Regions from separate parts of the Candidatus Acetatifactor stercoripullorum genome, predicted to be linked through region 2. Evidence: predicted binding sites of a transcription regulator. Region 2 holds the regulator's gene; the other holds the start of a gene.

Evidence for each region. Region 2 encodes Rex, which represses fermentation and respiration genes when NADH is low (regulators of the CRP and FNR family bind a similar motif). Its sites were predicted from a motif close to ATTGTTAANTANTTAACAAT; they were not measured.
Region 1: a site for Rex is predicted at 5,503-5,522, ahead of gap (type I glyceraldehyde-3-phosphate dehydrogenase). Genes of this name have one in related genera too.

What each region holds. Positions count from the first base shown of each region.
Region 1 covers NZ_CALWMU010000008.1:76,272-83,699, forward strand. Annotated here, with positions in the region: gene SHK35_RS03930 (nucleotidyltransferase family protein) at 1-298, shown strand, start outside; gene SHK35_RS03935 (hypothetical protein) at 380-784, shown strand; gene SHK35_RS03940 (ABC transporter ATP-binding protein) at 914-2,683, opposite strand; gene SHK35_RS03945 (PqqD family protein) at 2,733-3,899, opposite strand; gene SHK35_RS03950 (S24/S26 family peptidase) at 4,026-4,529, shown strand; gene SHK35_RS03955 (histidinol-phosphatase HisJ family protein) at 4,516-5,334, opposite strand; gene gap (type I glyceraldehyde-3-phosphate dehydrogenase) at 5,613-6,626, shown strand; gene SHK35_RS03965 (phosphoglycerate kinase) at 6,709-7,428, shown strand, end outside.
Region 2 covers NZ_CALWMU010000018.1:19,008-26,435, reverse strand. Annotated here, with positions in the region: gene SHK35_RS07115 (2-isopropylmalate synthase) at 1-736, shown strand, start outside; gene SHK35_RS07110 (GntR family transcriptional regulator) at 771-1,490, shown strand; gene SHK35_RS07105 (NADP-dependent isocitrate dehydrogenase) at 1,477-2,685, shown strand; gene SHK35_RS07100 (ABC-F family ATP-binding cassette domain-containing protein) at 2,741-4,654, opposite strand; gene SHK35_RS07095 (redox-sensing transcriptional repressor Rex) at 4,777-5,424, shown strand; gene SHK35_RS07090 (hypothetical protein) at 5,437-6,060, shown strand; gene SHK35_RS07085 (NAD(P)H-hydrate dehydratase) at 6,178-7,428, shown strand, end outside.

The DNA.
Region 1 (7,428 bases), on a different contig from region 2:
GGAATTCATGGAAGAGATTCTGGAGGCGGAGGAATTCGGAAAATCCGCTGCGGATCGTATGGTGGCGCTCAGGGAGGCGGGACTTAGAGGCTTTGCCAGAGAATTTCACCATCAGATGCGGCTGAATTTTCCAAGAGCGGGAAGCGTGTTTTTCATCTGGCCTGCCCTCTGGACAGTGACGCTTGCGCGTTTTCTGCTCAATAACCGCAGAATACGCAGGGTGTCCGGCTGGTCCATCCTGAAGAAGGCAAGGCAGAGAAGCCGTCTGATGGCAGGCTTGAGGCTGTGGAAAAAGTAAAGTGATTGACATATATTGATTGACTAGTGTATTATATTAAGTAGATTATGAAGACTGTAAAGGTGTGGGAGGTATTGGTTGATGGAAAAATATGAAATGCCTGTAGTGGAAATTGTGGATGAAGTCAGCGAGGGCGTGTATCTGGCCAGTGGTGATTGCTATACGGTAAATGCCGTGATTACGCAGACACCGCAGATGGGACGGGGCGATTACCGGATTCAGGTAGTGGGAGCCCATAATGCGTCAGATGGACATCACAGCGGCGCGCAGGTGCTGACATTGTCCTTCAATCAGCCGGTGACCTATGTGTCATCGGGCGGAAGTCTGGCCGGAGGAGACGGCACCAGCGCCATTTCCATTTCTTACGGTTATCACAACAATGCCCAGGATAATGTAGGGCTGGGAGATGTGGTGGTGCAGGCGGATTCCGGTCTTGCCATTACAGGTGCACAGCTGAGCTGTAATTATGACTGCGGGCAGCATTGACAGACATGACAGGCATTGACATACATGAAAACAGACGGGGGAACGGCTGGCTTTGGCCGTTCCCCCGTTATGCGTATGCCTGGCGGCGCACGTTGCCCACTGCATTTTCTGACCCAGAGGCTGGCATTGTCAGAGGCCGGAAAGAGCCTGTATTTCTTCCTGGTCAAGCAGTACGCAGCGCTTGTCACGAATGGCGTATACAGCATCGCAGATGGCAAGCACACTGGGTCTGTGGGTTGTCACGATACAGGTGCGGGGATAAGCATCCCTTGCAATATTCTGAAGAATTCTTTTTTCAACAGCGGTATCCAGGGCAGAGGTGGCCTCGTCCAGCAAAAGAATAGGGGCATGGCACAACAGCGCCCGGGCAATGGCAAGCCGCTGGGCCTGACCCTCAGAAAAGCCTCCTCCCCGCTCTCTGATATAGCTGTGGATGCCTTCCGGAAGCGCTTCTACAAATTCCCAGGCACATGCCGCCTCCAGGGCGGCAATGATTTCCTCATCCGTGGCCTGGGGCTTTACATTGCGCAGATTTTCTGCTATGGTGCCGGAAAACATAGTGTTTCCCTGGGGCACATAGGAGAAGAGCCTGCGGGTGGAGGGAGACAGGGGCAGAGAAACCCCGGATTCCCCACTGCCTGCAAGCAGAAGGGCTTCTCCCGATACCGGGCGAAGCAGCGCAAGCATCAGATGAAGCATTGTGGTTTTCCCTTCCCCGGAGGGCCCCACCAGGGCCGCAATCTGGTGGGGACGGGCAGTAAAGGAAGCATCCTCCAATACATTTACGCCCTGCCGGTAGGAGTAGGTCAGGTGGCTGAAATGGATGGAAAAGCCCTCTGCGCCGTATTGCTTTAAAAACAGAGAGGTTTCCTCAGTATGACTGTAATCCTCTTTTGGCATATTCAAAATATCCATGAGCCTTCCTGCAGAGGTGGTCAGGGAGATGGAGGTGGGAACCAGGGAAATTAAGTTGTTTAAGGCACCGGTCAGGGTCCCGGACATGGATAGAAACAGCGTCATGGTTCCGTAGCTGATGGCGCCGCTCCAGACCCGGTAAATGCCCCAGCCGTAGGAGCTGTAGGACACGAGCAGTCCCACCGCCGTCATCAAAAGAGAGGTAAAGAGGGACATTTTCTGAAAATCCATTTTCATGGAGATATATTCTGTCTGCAGATCCTTTAGCCGTTTCACATACAGAGGAACCATGTCAAAGGCCTTGATGGTGCGCAGATTGGCAAAGGATTCCTGGTTGAATCCCGACATTTTTGCATTCATGGCCGCGCTCTTTTGGTTATTGTCTGTCATGCGTTTTAACAGCCTGCGGGACACGGCGGCGCCAAAGGGGATGCCAAGCAGGGCAAAGAAGGCGAAGGAGGCGTCGTGGTAGACAACAATGGCAAAGGCGCTGATAAACCGGAACAGGTAAATGATCAGATTTGGGAGAAAATTTAACACCCCAGAAGCTATATTGGAGGTATCCTGGCTCCAGCGGGTCAAAAGATCGCCGGTGTGGTAATGGGCTATGGATTCCAGATCCACTACCAGCATTTTTGAAAAAATATCCGCCTTGATTTCCGTGTCCACCTTCATGCTGATCCAGGAGGAGGCATAATTGCAGAGCTGATTCATCAGGGCGCTGCCCATGCCAAAGCCGATCATCAGACAAAAGGTTTTAAGCAGCTCACCGGTCTGACGGCCGGTGATAATGTCCACCAGATTTTTGGAGATAAGGCTGGAGCCCAGGGAAACCAGTGTGCCCGTAAGACCCAGAAATGTATAAAAAATCATGGCCCCCCAATAACGTCTGGCGTACCGGTAAATCCATTTTGTCTGCCGCCACATATCCTTCAGCAGGCCTTCCTGTATCCTCTTTTTGATATGCTTTATCTTTTCAAACATTTTTTCTCTCATTCTGCCGCGCGGACGGCTTTGTAATCAGAAGGGAATTTTAATTTTCAATCTGCATTTCCAAATAGCTGTCGATGGCCTGTTTGATCACATAAACGGCGGAGACCTCCTTTGTACAGTGCAGTCTGCAGATGAAAATATGGGGCAGCAGCCTGCCCGCGAAGGATAGATTAGCCTCCTGCTGCTTTTTGTTCCAGGCCGGCGATATGAACCGCTGCATCACAAGAAGCTGTTTCTGATCCTCACTGAGGGCTTCTATATAATTTTTTTCCGCCTGTCTGAGGAGGATAATGCCTCCTAAGGGGTAGGAGCCCGTATTGCTGATTCCGGAGGTCCCGCACCAGGGAAGCCCATGAACGAAGGGGGTTTCCCCATCCATGGCAAGAAGATTTAAATCCCCGTTGATGAGGGGAGCCTGAAGGACTTGGTTCCAAAGCCCGGTATGTGTGGATTTGCCCGTTCCAGAGGGAGCGGCAAAGAGCCATGCCCTGCCCTGGTAGAGCAAAGAAGCGGAATGAATCACCGCCATGTGATGCCTTTGGGAAAGATACAAAAAGCCCAGCCGGATGGCGTGAAACAGATTTTCCCGAAAGGCATCCGTAAAGGGCGGACGGCAGTAAAAGGTCATCAAAGAGCCGTCCCTTGTTATTCTCGCTTCCCAAATATGACGAAGAGCGGGGAACAGGAAGATATATTCTGCCTCCCCCTCCATAACCACCAGATCACTGCTTCGCAGAAGCACGGCGCCGTTTGGATGCTTTGCAGGCATGCGGCACAGCACCCTTATCCTTTGGTGCACATTTTCGCATTTTTGTACGGCAAAGGGGAGAAAAAAATCTGAAAATGCACCGGCAGGACCCCTTAATTCCAATATAAGGCCTCCGATTTTGATCTGCCTGTAAAAGGAGACGGGGCTGTCCGGTCTTGCCTGTGAGGATTCTATAATCCCATGGGCCTGCAGGATATTCAAAAATTGTTGGATGTCTTTTCGAAGCCCCGGCAGCAGGGCGCTGTCTGCATGGAAATGAGAGGCACATTTGGAAACCAGCATATCTTCCGTACAGTCCTGCTTTAAAAGCTCCCAGAGATAGACGCCGGTTTCGTTGATTTTGATTCCCCGCCTGTGATCGGCAATTCCCTGCCCGAAGGGGAGAAGATAGGGGATTCCCGATATATGGCATAACATATAGTCCTTGCTTCGCTTCATTTTTTCCTCCGATTTCAGTATAAGGGCATTATAGCATTCCTGAAGTAAAAATGCTATAATACTTCATACAAGCAGGCATGATAAAGGGCGGAAACAGGGGAAGGATCGGAAGGGGAGCAAATGGGCATGGAGCAGAAGAATGCAGAAAAAAGGGACATAGGGCAAAGACACATGGAACGGAAAGAAAAGGAGCGGGGGGCGAAGGCGGATATCGAAAAACTGCTGGAGGAAGGGAACCTGATCAGGATTCACCCAAAGGGCTTCAGCATGTATCCCCTTTTTGTGCCGGAAAGGGATGAGGCGGTGATCGGCCCCCCGGACATAGCGAAGCTCAAAAGAGGGGATGTAGCCCTTTACCGGAGGGAAAGCGGCAGACTGGTGCTGCATCGCATCTGGAAGCGGAGGGGCAATGAATTTTATATGCTGGGAGATAATCAAAAGGAAATAGAAGGGCCTCTTTCAGGGGGACAGATCAAAGGCATTCTAAAAGAGGTAATCCGCAGAGGACACCGGTTTTCTGTGAAAAACCCCATTTACAGACTGTCTGCCGGGATATGGCTTTTTTTCCGCCCAATCCGCCCCTTTTTCTGGGGCGTTTTGGCGAAAATACGAAAAATTAGATCCTCCTAAATTCGGGAGTGCGTTTTTCAAAGATGGTGTAATACCGAAAACCGCAATCCAGCAGCACTTTTCCCGCCCGGTCGAAGTCGGCAGCCATGCTCTGCGCGTTGTGGGCATCGGACCCGACGGTGACGATTTCTCCGCCAAGCTGTCTGTAGCGCTTCAGGATATCCGTACAGGGATGAAGATCGGAAAGTCCTCTCTTTAGCCCCCCTGTATTTACCTCAAGCCCCTTTCCGCCCTCGATTAACGCTTCCAGAATCTGATCGAGCACTTCCCTGTATCCGGCGTAAGAATAGCCCTGATCCTTGTTTGGGCCGTAGCGGACCACATAATCCAGATGGCCGTACACGTCAAAATTAGAGTGCTTCCTAATATTTTCCAGAATGGATTCAAAATATTCCAGATAGGCTTCCTCCTGCGTGCGCCCTTCAAAAAAAGAAGGGAAGTAGGGGTCTCTCCCGTGGCACAAGTGGGAGGAGCCGATGATAAAGTCGAAATCATAGGACTTTGCATATACGGCGTCCTGCCGCATAAGCTGCGGCTGCAGGCCCAGCTCTACGCCAAAGAGAACCTTGATTTTGTCAGCATATTTTTCCCGATACCGGATCAGGTCATAGAGATAGGCGTCGGTGTTTAATAAAAACTGGGAGCCGTCTCCATCGGGGGAGGGCGGATATTCGAAATCATTGTGCTCCGTAAAGCAGATTTCCGTAAGTCCCAGGGAAATTCCTCTCAGGATCATTTCCTCCATGGGAGTGGAGGAATCCCCGGAAAAGGAGGAGTGCAGATGAAAATCAGACGTAATGGGCATAATTTTTTCCTTTCCTGTAAAAACTTTTAAAAGCGTACATCCACAGTATATCAAAAATCCGGTGAAAAGCCATATGAAATCTAAACAAAGTGTAAAATTTACCCAAAACCGGTAATTATTTTTTATTTACATCTTGAATTCTCCATGGGAATTAGGTAAAATGGATTTGCTGATAAAATTTTGACAATCTGACAGGGTTTTCCCGCGGTTTTTCCGCCGGTGCCAGGGCTTAAGGATCGTCAAAAGATATAAAATTAATATTTTAGGAGGAAACTAAAATGGCAGTAAGAGTAGCAATTAATGGTTTTGGCCGTATTGGTCGTCTGGCATTCAGACAGATGTTTGATGCGGAGGGATATGAAGTGGTAGCGATCAACGATCTGACAAGCCCTAAGATGCTTGCACATCTGTTGAAGTACGATTCTTCCCAGGGTGTTTACAAATATGCAAGCACCGTAGAGGCAGGCGAGGACTGCATCACCGTTAACGGCAAGACCATCACGATTTATAAAGAGGCTGATGCAAGCAAGCTTCCCTGGGGAGAGCTGAAGGTTGATGTTGTTCTGGAGTGTACAGGCTTCTATACCTCCAAGGAGAAGGCATCCGCACATATCACTGCAGGCGCCCGCAAGGTTGTTATCTCTGCTCCCGCCGGCAATGACCTTCCTACCATCGTATATAACGTAAACCATACCACCTTAAAGCCGGAGGATACCGTGATCTCCGCAGCTTCCTGTACCACCAACTGCCTGGCTCCCATGGCTAAGGCACTGAACGACTGCAGACCTATCATGAGCGGTATCATGACCACCGTTCACGCTTACACCGGCGATCAGATGACTCTGGACGGACCTCAGAGAAAGGGCGATTTGAGAAGAAGCCGTGCAGGCGCATGCAACATCGTTCCTAACTCCACAGGTGCAGCTAAGGCAATCGGCCTTGTTATCCCTGAGCTCAACGGCAAGCTGATCGGCTCCGCACAGCGTGTTCCTACCCCTACAGGCTCCACCACGATTCTGGTGGCAGTTGTAAAGGGCGCTGTTACCAAGGAAGAGATCAATGAGGCTATGAAGGCTGCTGCTACAGAGTCCTTCGCATACAATACCGATGAGATCGTATCCTCCGATATTATCGGAAGCACCTACGGCTCTATCTTTGACGCTACCCAGACCATGGTTGCTCCCATGGAGGACGGCAATACCCAGGTACAGGTTGTTTCCTGGTATGACAATGAGAACAGCTACACCTCTCAGATGGTTCGTACCATCAAGTATTTCAGCGAGCTGAACTAAGCTGTTTTTACAGAAAAATAAGCAAGACCTATCAGGGTCCGGTCTTAAAGGGCCGGACCCTTAATATTTGGAGGTAAAGGAAATGGGCTTAAATAAGAAATCAGTTGACGACATTAACGCAAAGGGAAAAAGAGTGCTGGTGAGATGTGACTTTAACGTTCCTTTAAAGAACGGGGAGATCACCGATGACACCCGTATTGTGGCGGCGCTGCCCACCATTCAGAAATTGATTAACGACGGCGGCAAGGTGATTCTCTGCTCTCATCTGGGCAAGGTGAAGAATGGCCCCAACGAAGGAGAGTCTCTGGCGCCTGTTGCAAAAAGACTTTCCGAAAAGCTGGGCAAGGAGGTTGTGTTTGTATCGGATTACAACGTAACCGGCGAGGCCGCTGCCAAGGCTGTGGAGGCAATGAAAGAAGGGGATGTGGTTCTTCTGCAGAATACCCGCTTCCGTGGAGCTGAGGAGACCAAGAACGGCGAGCAGTTCAGCAAGGAGCTGGCTGACCTGGCTGATATTTATGTTTGCGACGCATTTGGCTCTTCCCACAGAGCGCATGCTTCCGTTGCAGGCGTGACCAAATTCATCTCCGCAAAGGGCGGCGAGAATGTAGTGGGTTACTTAATGCAGAAGGAGATCAATTTCCTGGGCAATGCGGTTGAGAATCCCGTGAGACCTTTTGTTGCAATTTTAGGCGGTGCAAAGGTGGCTGACAAGCTGAATGTAATCTCCAATCTGCTGGAGAAATGCGATACCCTGATCATCGGCGGAGGCATGGCTTATACCTTCTTAAAGGCACAGGGA
Region 2 (7,428 bases):
CCAGATTCCCATTAAAATACGGGCCTGTGATACCATGGGATATGGCGTGAATTTTCCTGGTGCGGTGATTCCCAGAAGCGTACAGGGAATTATTTACGCCATCCATACCCATGCGGGTGTGCCTCATGAGCTGATCGAATGGCATGGTCATAATGATTTCTATAAGGCGGTGACCAATTCCACCACGGCGTGGCTGTATGGCTGCTCGGGCGTGAATACGTCGCTGTTTGGCATTGGTGAAAGGACGGGGAACACCCCTCTGGAGGCCATGGTGTTTGAGTACGCCCAGCTGAAGGGAGATTTAAACGGCATGAATACCACTGTAATCACCGAGCTGGCAGAATACTATGAAAAGGAAATCGGATATCAGATTCCGCCCAGAACTCCTTTTGTGGGCAAGAATTTCAATGTGACCAGAGCGGGGATACATGCGGACGGATTGTTGAAAAATGAAGAGATTTACAATATTTTTGACACAGAGAAGTTTTTGAACCGCCCGGTGCTGTGCGCCGTCTCCAACACCTCGGGACTGGCAGGCATAGCCCACTGGATCAACACTTATTACAAGCTTAAAGGAGACAAGCAGGTGGATAAAACCAGTGAGCTGGTAAAAGAGATCAAGAAATGGGTGGACGAGGAATATGCGGGAGGACGGGTGACCGTGCTTACGGACGAGGAGATCGTAGCCTGTTTAAACCGTATATGTCTGGAGAAAAACATAACCATTGGTGAATAAGCCCAAAGCAAGGCTTATCGGAAAGGCATGAAAAGTGAGCAAGTATGATGTGAAGCAGGAGGTAACGGACAAGTACTCCCTGCGGGGCCGGGTATTTCACCGGCTCAGGGAAGATATTCTCAACGGAAAATATGAGGAGCATGAAGAACTTCGGGAGGTTGCCATAGGCGAAGAGCTGGGAGTCAGCAGAACACCTGTGAGGGAGGCTTTCAGGCAGCTGGAGCTGGAAGGCCTGATTCAGATTATTCCCAACAAGGGAGCCTATGTGACGGGCATCACCCAAAAGGATGTGAAGGATATTTATATGATCCGTTCGCTTTTGGAAGGCCTGTGTGCCAGATGGGCCACGGAGCACATTACAAAGGAGCAGCTTGAGGAGCTGGAGGAGAACGTTTATCTGGCCCGGTTTCACGCAGAAAAAGGACATTTGGAGCAGCTGGCGGAGCTGGATAACCGCTTCCATGACATTTTATATGAGGCCTGCAGCAGTAAGATACTGGAGCATCAGCTGAAGGATTTTCACCAGTATGTGCTGCGGGTGCGCAGAAAAACCCTTTCCAGCGCAGACAGAGGGCCTAAGTCCAATGATGAGCATGAAGAGCTTTTAGAGGCAATCAAGGCGGGAAACGCCGGGCTGGCAGAGCAGCTTGCAAACCGCCATATGATAAATGCCTATGAAAATATGGTAAAAAACGGGCTGAATGAAGCCTACGGGAAACAAGAAAAGGAGACCGAAGCAAATGGAAAAAATTAAGATGACAACGCCTCTTGTGGAAATGGATGGAGACGAAATGACCAGAATTCTCTGGAAGATGATCAAGGATGAGCTTTTGCTTCCCTACATTGACCTGAAGACAGAGTATTATGATCTGGGCCTGGAGCACAGGAATGAGACCGACGACCAGGTGACGGTGGATTCCGCAAAGGCAACCTTAAAGTACGGTGTGGCCGTAAAGTGCGCAACCATTACGCCAAACGGCGCCCGGATGCAGGAATATCATCTGAAGGAAATGTGGAAGAGCCCAAATGGCACTATCCGCGCCATTCTTGACGGTACCGTATTTCGCGCACCCATCCTGATAAAGGGGATTGTGCCTTATGTGAAAAACTGGACAAAGCCCATCACCATTGCCCGTCATGCCTACGGCGATGTGTATAAAAACACAGAGATCAAGGTGCCGGGACCGGGCAGGGCGGAGCTTGTTTACACGGCGGCAGACGGCACGGAAGTAAGAGAGCTGATTCACAATTTTGAGGGACCTGGAATTCTTCAGGGCATCCATAATACGGAAAAGTCCATTTCCAGCTTTGCAAGAGCATGCTTCGGGTATGCGCTGGATACCAAGCAGGATCTGTGGTTTGCCACAAAGGACACGATTTCCAAGAAATATGACCACACCTTTAAGGATATCTTCCAGGAAATTTATGATACAGAGTACAAGGAAAAATTTGAAAAACAGGGGATTACTTATTTTTATACCCTGATCGATGATGCGGTGGCGCGGGTGATCCGCTCCGAGGGAGGATTTATCTGGGCCTGCAAGAATTATGACGGAGATGTGATGTCGGATATGGTGGCAACCGCTTACGGAGATTTGTCTATGATGACCTCCGTGCTGGTTTCTCCAAGTGGAGCCTATGAGTACGAAGCGGCTCACGGCACCGTACAGCGCCATTATTATAAGCATCTGAAGGGAGAAGAGACCTCCACCAATTCCATCGCTACCATCTTTGCATGGACCGGCGCTCTGAAAAAGAGAGGGGAGCTGGACGGCAATGAGGCGCTTTGCGCGTTTGCGGACAAGCTGGAGAAGGCCTGCATAAAGACGGTGGAGGATGGAAAGATGACCAAGAGCCTTTCTCTGATTTCCACCTGTGAAAATCCTGTGATTTTAAACTCCCTGGAATTTATTCAGGCGATACGTGAAACGCTGGAGACTCTTCTGTAGGAAAACATTAAGGAAATATTGCAGATTTTTCAGAAAAAGAATGGGAAATCCCGGCTTATCTTGCCAGGATTTCCCATTCTTCATATAAGGCTTCCAGCTGTGCATCCACCTGTTCCTGTTCCTTCGTAAGCTCCATAAGCTTTGCGGCCTGGGTGCCCAGGGAAGGGTCGGAAAGCTGTGCGCGCAGCCGCCCAAGCTGCTCTTCCAGTGCGGCAATTTTTTCCTCACATTTTTTTAAATCGTTTTCCTTTTTCCGAATCCGGGCCTGCTCCTCCTTTTGGGCTTTCCAGTCCTGCTTTGCTTCGGAAGAGGAAGGGGCCAAAGAGGGGGCAGAAACGTCAGCGGGAGCAAAGGAAGCCCTGACGGTATCTCTTTTTTCCAGATAATAATCATAATTTCCAATGTAATTGACAAACCGACAGGCCGTGAGCTCTAAAATGCGGTGGGCGGTCTTGTTGATAAAATAGCGGTCGTGGGAGACGTAGAGGACTGTGCCCTGATACTGGTTTAAGGCGTCTTCCAAAATCTCCTTTGACATGATATCCAGATGATTGGTAGGCTCATCCAGAATCAGGAAATTGGCGTTGGAAAGCATCAGCTTTGCCAGAGATACCCGTCCCCGTTCTCCGCCGCTTAAATCTGCAATGCGCTTGAATACATCGTCCCCCGTAAAGAGAAAGGCGGCCAGCACATTGCGGATTTCTGTGTTGGAGAGATTAGGATACTCGTCGGAAATTTCCTCAAAAAGAGTTTTTTCACTGTGCAGCACATGATGCTCCTGATCGTAGTAACCGATCTCTACATTGGCGCCCAGACGGAAGGAGCCGCTGTCAGCAGGAAGCAGGCCGTTGAGTATTTTGAGCAGGGTGGTCTTTCCCGTGCCGTTATCTCCGATAATGGCTGTATGCTCCCCTTTTTTCAGTTCAAAGCTTACATCCTGAAACAGGGTGTGTCCATCGAAGCTTTTGCTTAAGCCCTCCACCGAAAGCACATCCTTTCCGCTCTCCCTGCGGGGGGTAAGGGTAAGCTTCATGTCCGCCCTTGCCTCTGTGGGCCGTTCGATCACGTCCATCTTATCCAGCAGCTTTTCCCGGCTTTCCGCCCGTTTGATGGATTTTTCCCGGTTGAAGGAGCGCAGCTTTTCGATGACCGCCTCCTGATGCTTGATTTCCCGCTGCTGATTCATGTAGGCATTCCAGGCTGCAGCCCTAAGCCTTTCCTTCTTTTCCGCATAGGCAGAGTAGTTGCCCAAAAAGGTTGTGGACTTTGTCTGGTCGATTTCTATGATCTTTTGGGCAATGCGGTCCAAAAAGAAACGGTCATGGGACACAACCAGCACAGCGCCCCTATAATTCATCAGATAGGTTTCCAGCCAGGAAATGGAATTCATGTCCAGATGGTTGGTGGGCTCATCCAAAATAATCAAATCCGGCTTCTGTAAAAGCAGCCGCCCCAGGGCAACTCTGGTTTTCTGGCCTCCGGAGAGGGTGGAGACGGGCTTTGCAAATTCCTCTTCCTGAAAGCCAAGCCCCTTCAGCACGCCCATAATCTCGCTTTTGTAGGAATAGCCGTTTTTGGTTTCAAAGGCATGGGTGAGAGCAGAGTACTCCCGCATCAGCTCCTCCAGCCGGCCATCGTCCGCAGACTTCATGCTTTCCTCACATTCCCGCATGCGCTCCTCCAGATCGATGAGCTCCTGCTTCACAGACAAAAGCTCCTCATAAATAGAACGGGAGGTATCCGGCTCGCTGTTTTGGGCAAGATACCCCAGCGTCTTGTCCTTAGAGAGCACTGCGCCACCCTGGTCGGGTTTAAGCTCACCCACGATAATGCGCAGAAGCGTAGTTTTGCCCGCGCCGTTTATGCCTACGATGGCGGCCTTTTCATAATCTTCTATATGGAAGCTGATATTTTCCAATACTTTGTTTTCGCCAAATGCCTTGGATATATTTTGACAGGAGAGTATCATAATTTATTCCTCCTCAATAGTATCATAATATTTTACCTTGGAGAAATAATCCTGTCAATTCATTGACAAGTTTTTAACATTCGTCTATAATAATTTTATAAAATAGTTTGGAGGTAGTATCTTTGGAAGAAAAAGAAATTTCTCAAGCTGTCATCAGCCGTCTGCCAAGATATTTCCGTTATCTGGGAGAGCTTAAGGATGAAGGGGTTGAGCGGATATCCTCCCAGGAGTTAAGCGAGCTGATGAAGGTGACGGCATCCCAGATTCGGCAGGATTTTAATAATTTTGGCGGCTTTGGACAACAGGGCTATGGTTATAATGTGGAATATCTCTATAGGGAAATCGGCAAGATTCTCGGGCTGGATGAGAAGCATAACTTTATTATAATAGGAGCGGGAAATTTAGGACAGGCGCTGGGAAATTACCTGAATTTTGAGCGGCGAGGCTTTATTTTCCGGGGAATGTTTGACAAAAATCCAGCGCTTGTGGGCAAGGACGTCAGAGGGGTAAAGGTTATGCCCATGGAGGAGATGGAGCGCTTTGTAAAGGAGAACGATATCGATATCGCCGTGCTTACCATTCCCAAATCGGGTGCGGAGGAAGTGGCGGAGAGGCTTGTGGCAAATGGAATCCGGGCAATCTGGAATTTTGCTCATGTGGATTTGAATGTGCCGGAAGGGATTCAGGTGGAAAACGTGCATCTCTCCGACAGCTTGATGAAGCTATCCTATAATATCGGCTGTTATAAGCGGGAAAAGGATAAAGCATAGCAGGAGGAAGCTATGGGGAGCGAGGATAAAAAGGAAATTTTTTCAGGGGCCCTTCAAGGGAAAAAAATTCCAATATTGACGCTGGACAATAAATGGTACCGGCTGCTGGACGAGACGGGCAGGACAGCTGCAGGAGAGCTGACAGAACACCTCAATGAGCTTTTGCGCAGACAGGGAAAGCTCAATACAGAGTCCAAGGAAATCAGGAAGCTGAAAAAGAAGCTGATGAGCGAGATTGTGCCTATGGTCAATGAGGCAGAGCAAAGCCAAAATGCCGCCCTGGAGCAGAAAATAGAGGACAACAAGCGCCTGATTGCAGAGTGCAATGAAAAGCTGGAAAAATATCAGGACGAGATGCTTGAATTGCCCGGGGAGATTGACCGAGTCAATTTTCAACTGATGCTCTTTACCATGGAATGCTGTTATAGGACCATGAAGGAAAACCAAGGGGCTATTCAGGAGATTACGGACTGGGTGACGCAGGTCAGGATTGACTTAAAAAAGAATCTGATCCGCAGACAGGAGATGGAGCAGCAGAATCAGGAAATCTATTCCTATATGCACGATGTGTTCGGAGCGGATGTGGTGGATTTGTTTGATATGAGCATGCTTCCGGAGAATTCTTCGGAAAAATAACAATGGGAACCATGCTTTGCGGGCTTCCTGTATCGTGAATAAAAAGGATTGTTGCAGAACAGTCCTTTTTGTTTTATACTTGGAATGCGCAAAGGACAGCGCAGAAATGAGGCAAATATGAAATATCTGGTCACTGCAGAGGAAATGAAAGAATATGACCGCAATACCATAGAAAGAATCGGCATTCCGGGCATGGTGCTTATGGAGAGAGCGGCACTGGCGGCACTTGGAGAAATCCGGAAGATTATGAAAAAATGCCGGGATCAGAGGAAAAGAGTGCTGATTCTTACCGGGATGGGGAACAATGGCGGAGACGGACTTGCATTGGCCAGGCTTCTTGCAGAGGAGTCCTGGGAGGTGGAGATATGGCATGTGGGAGAAAGAAAAAAGGCTTCTCCACAGTGGGAGAAGCAGTCTGCCATTCTGCAAAATTATCCTGTGAAAACAGGCAGCAAACCTTTCAGGGAGGAATATACTATTTTAATAGACGCTTTATTCGGAGTAGGACTTTCCAGAGAGGTGAAGGGAGAGTTCGCCCAGGCCATAGAAACCTTTAACAGCCTTTCGGGGTATAAGATAGCTCTGGACGTTCCAAGCGGCATTGATTCTGACACCGGACGGGTGCTGGGAACAGCCGTGAGGGCGGATATGACGGTGACCTTTGGATTTTTGAAAAGAGGGCTTGCCCTGTATCCGGGCTGTCTTTACTGCGGAGAGGTGAAGGTAGACGGCGTTGGAATCGGCGAAGCCAGTTTTTTTGGAAGAAAGCCGCAGATGTTTTGCTATGACGAAGATGCAGAGAGCCTTCTGCCCCCTCGGGACCTGGCGGGCAATAAGGGCACCTTTGGCAAGGTGGTTTTGGCGGCGGGCAGCAGGAATATGGCGGGTGCTGCAGTGCTGGCTGCCAGGGCTGCCTATCGGATAGGTGCCGGTATGGTCAAGGTGATCACGCCAGAGGAAAACAGAGTGATTCTGCAGCAGCAGGTGCCGGAGGCTTTGCTTGGGAGCCCAAAGGAGCTTTTGCAGAGTCTTAAGTGGGCGGATGTGATTGCCGCCGGCCCCGGACTTTCCACTGGAAAGCAGGCCCTGGAGCTTTTGCGGAGCCTGATCTTTGAAAGCAGCCTTCCCCTGGTGCTGGACGCAGATGCCTTGAACCTGCTTTCTGAGGAGAACACATTTTTTCAGGAGCTATCCAGACAGGGGGCGGCGGGCAGAAGGATGATTCTGACACCCCATGTGGGAGAGCTTTCCAGACTTATGGGGAAAACGATACAGGAGCTTAAGGAAAATCTGCCTGATGCAGGAGTAAGGCTTGCAGAAAGGCTTCACGCCGTCTTAGTGGTAAAGGATGCCCGTACCTTTGTGTGT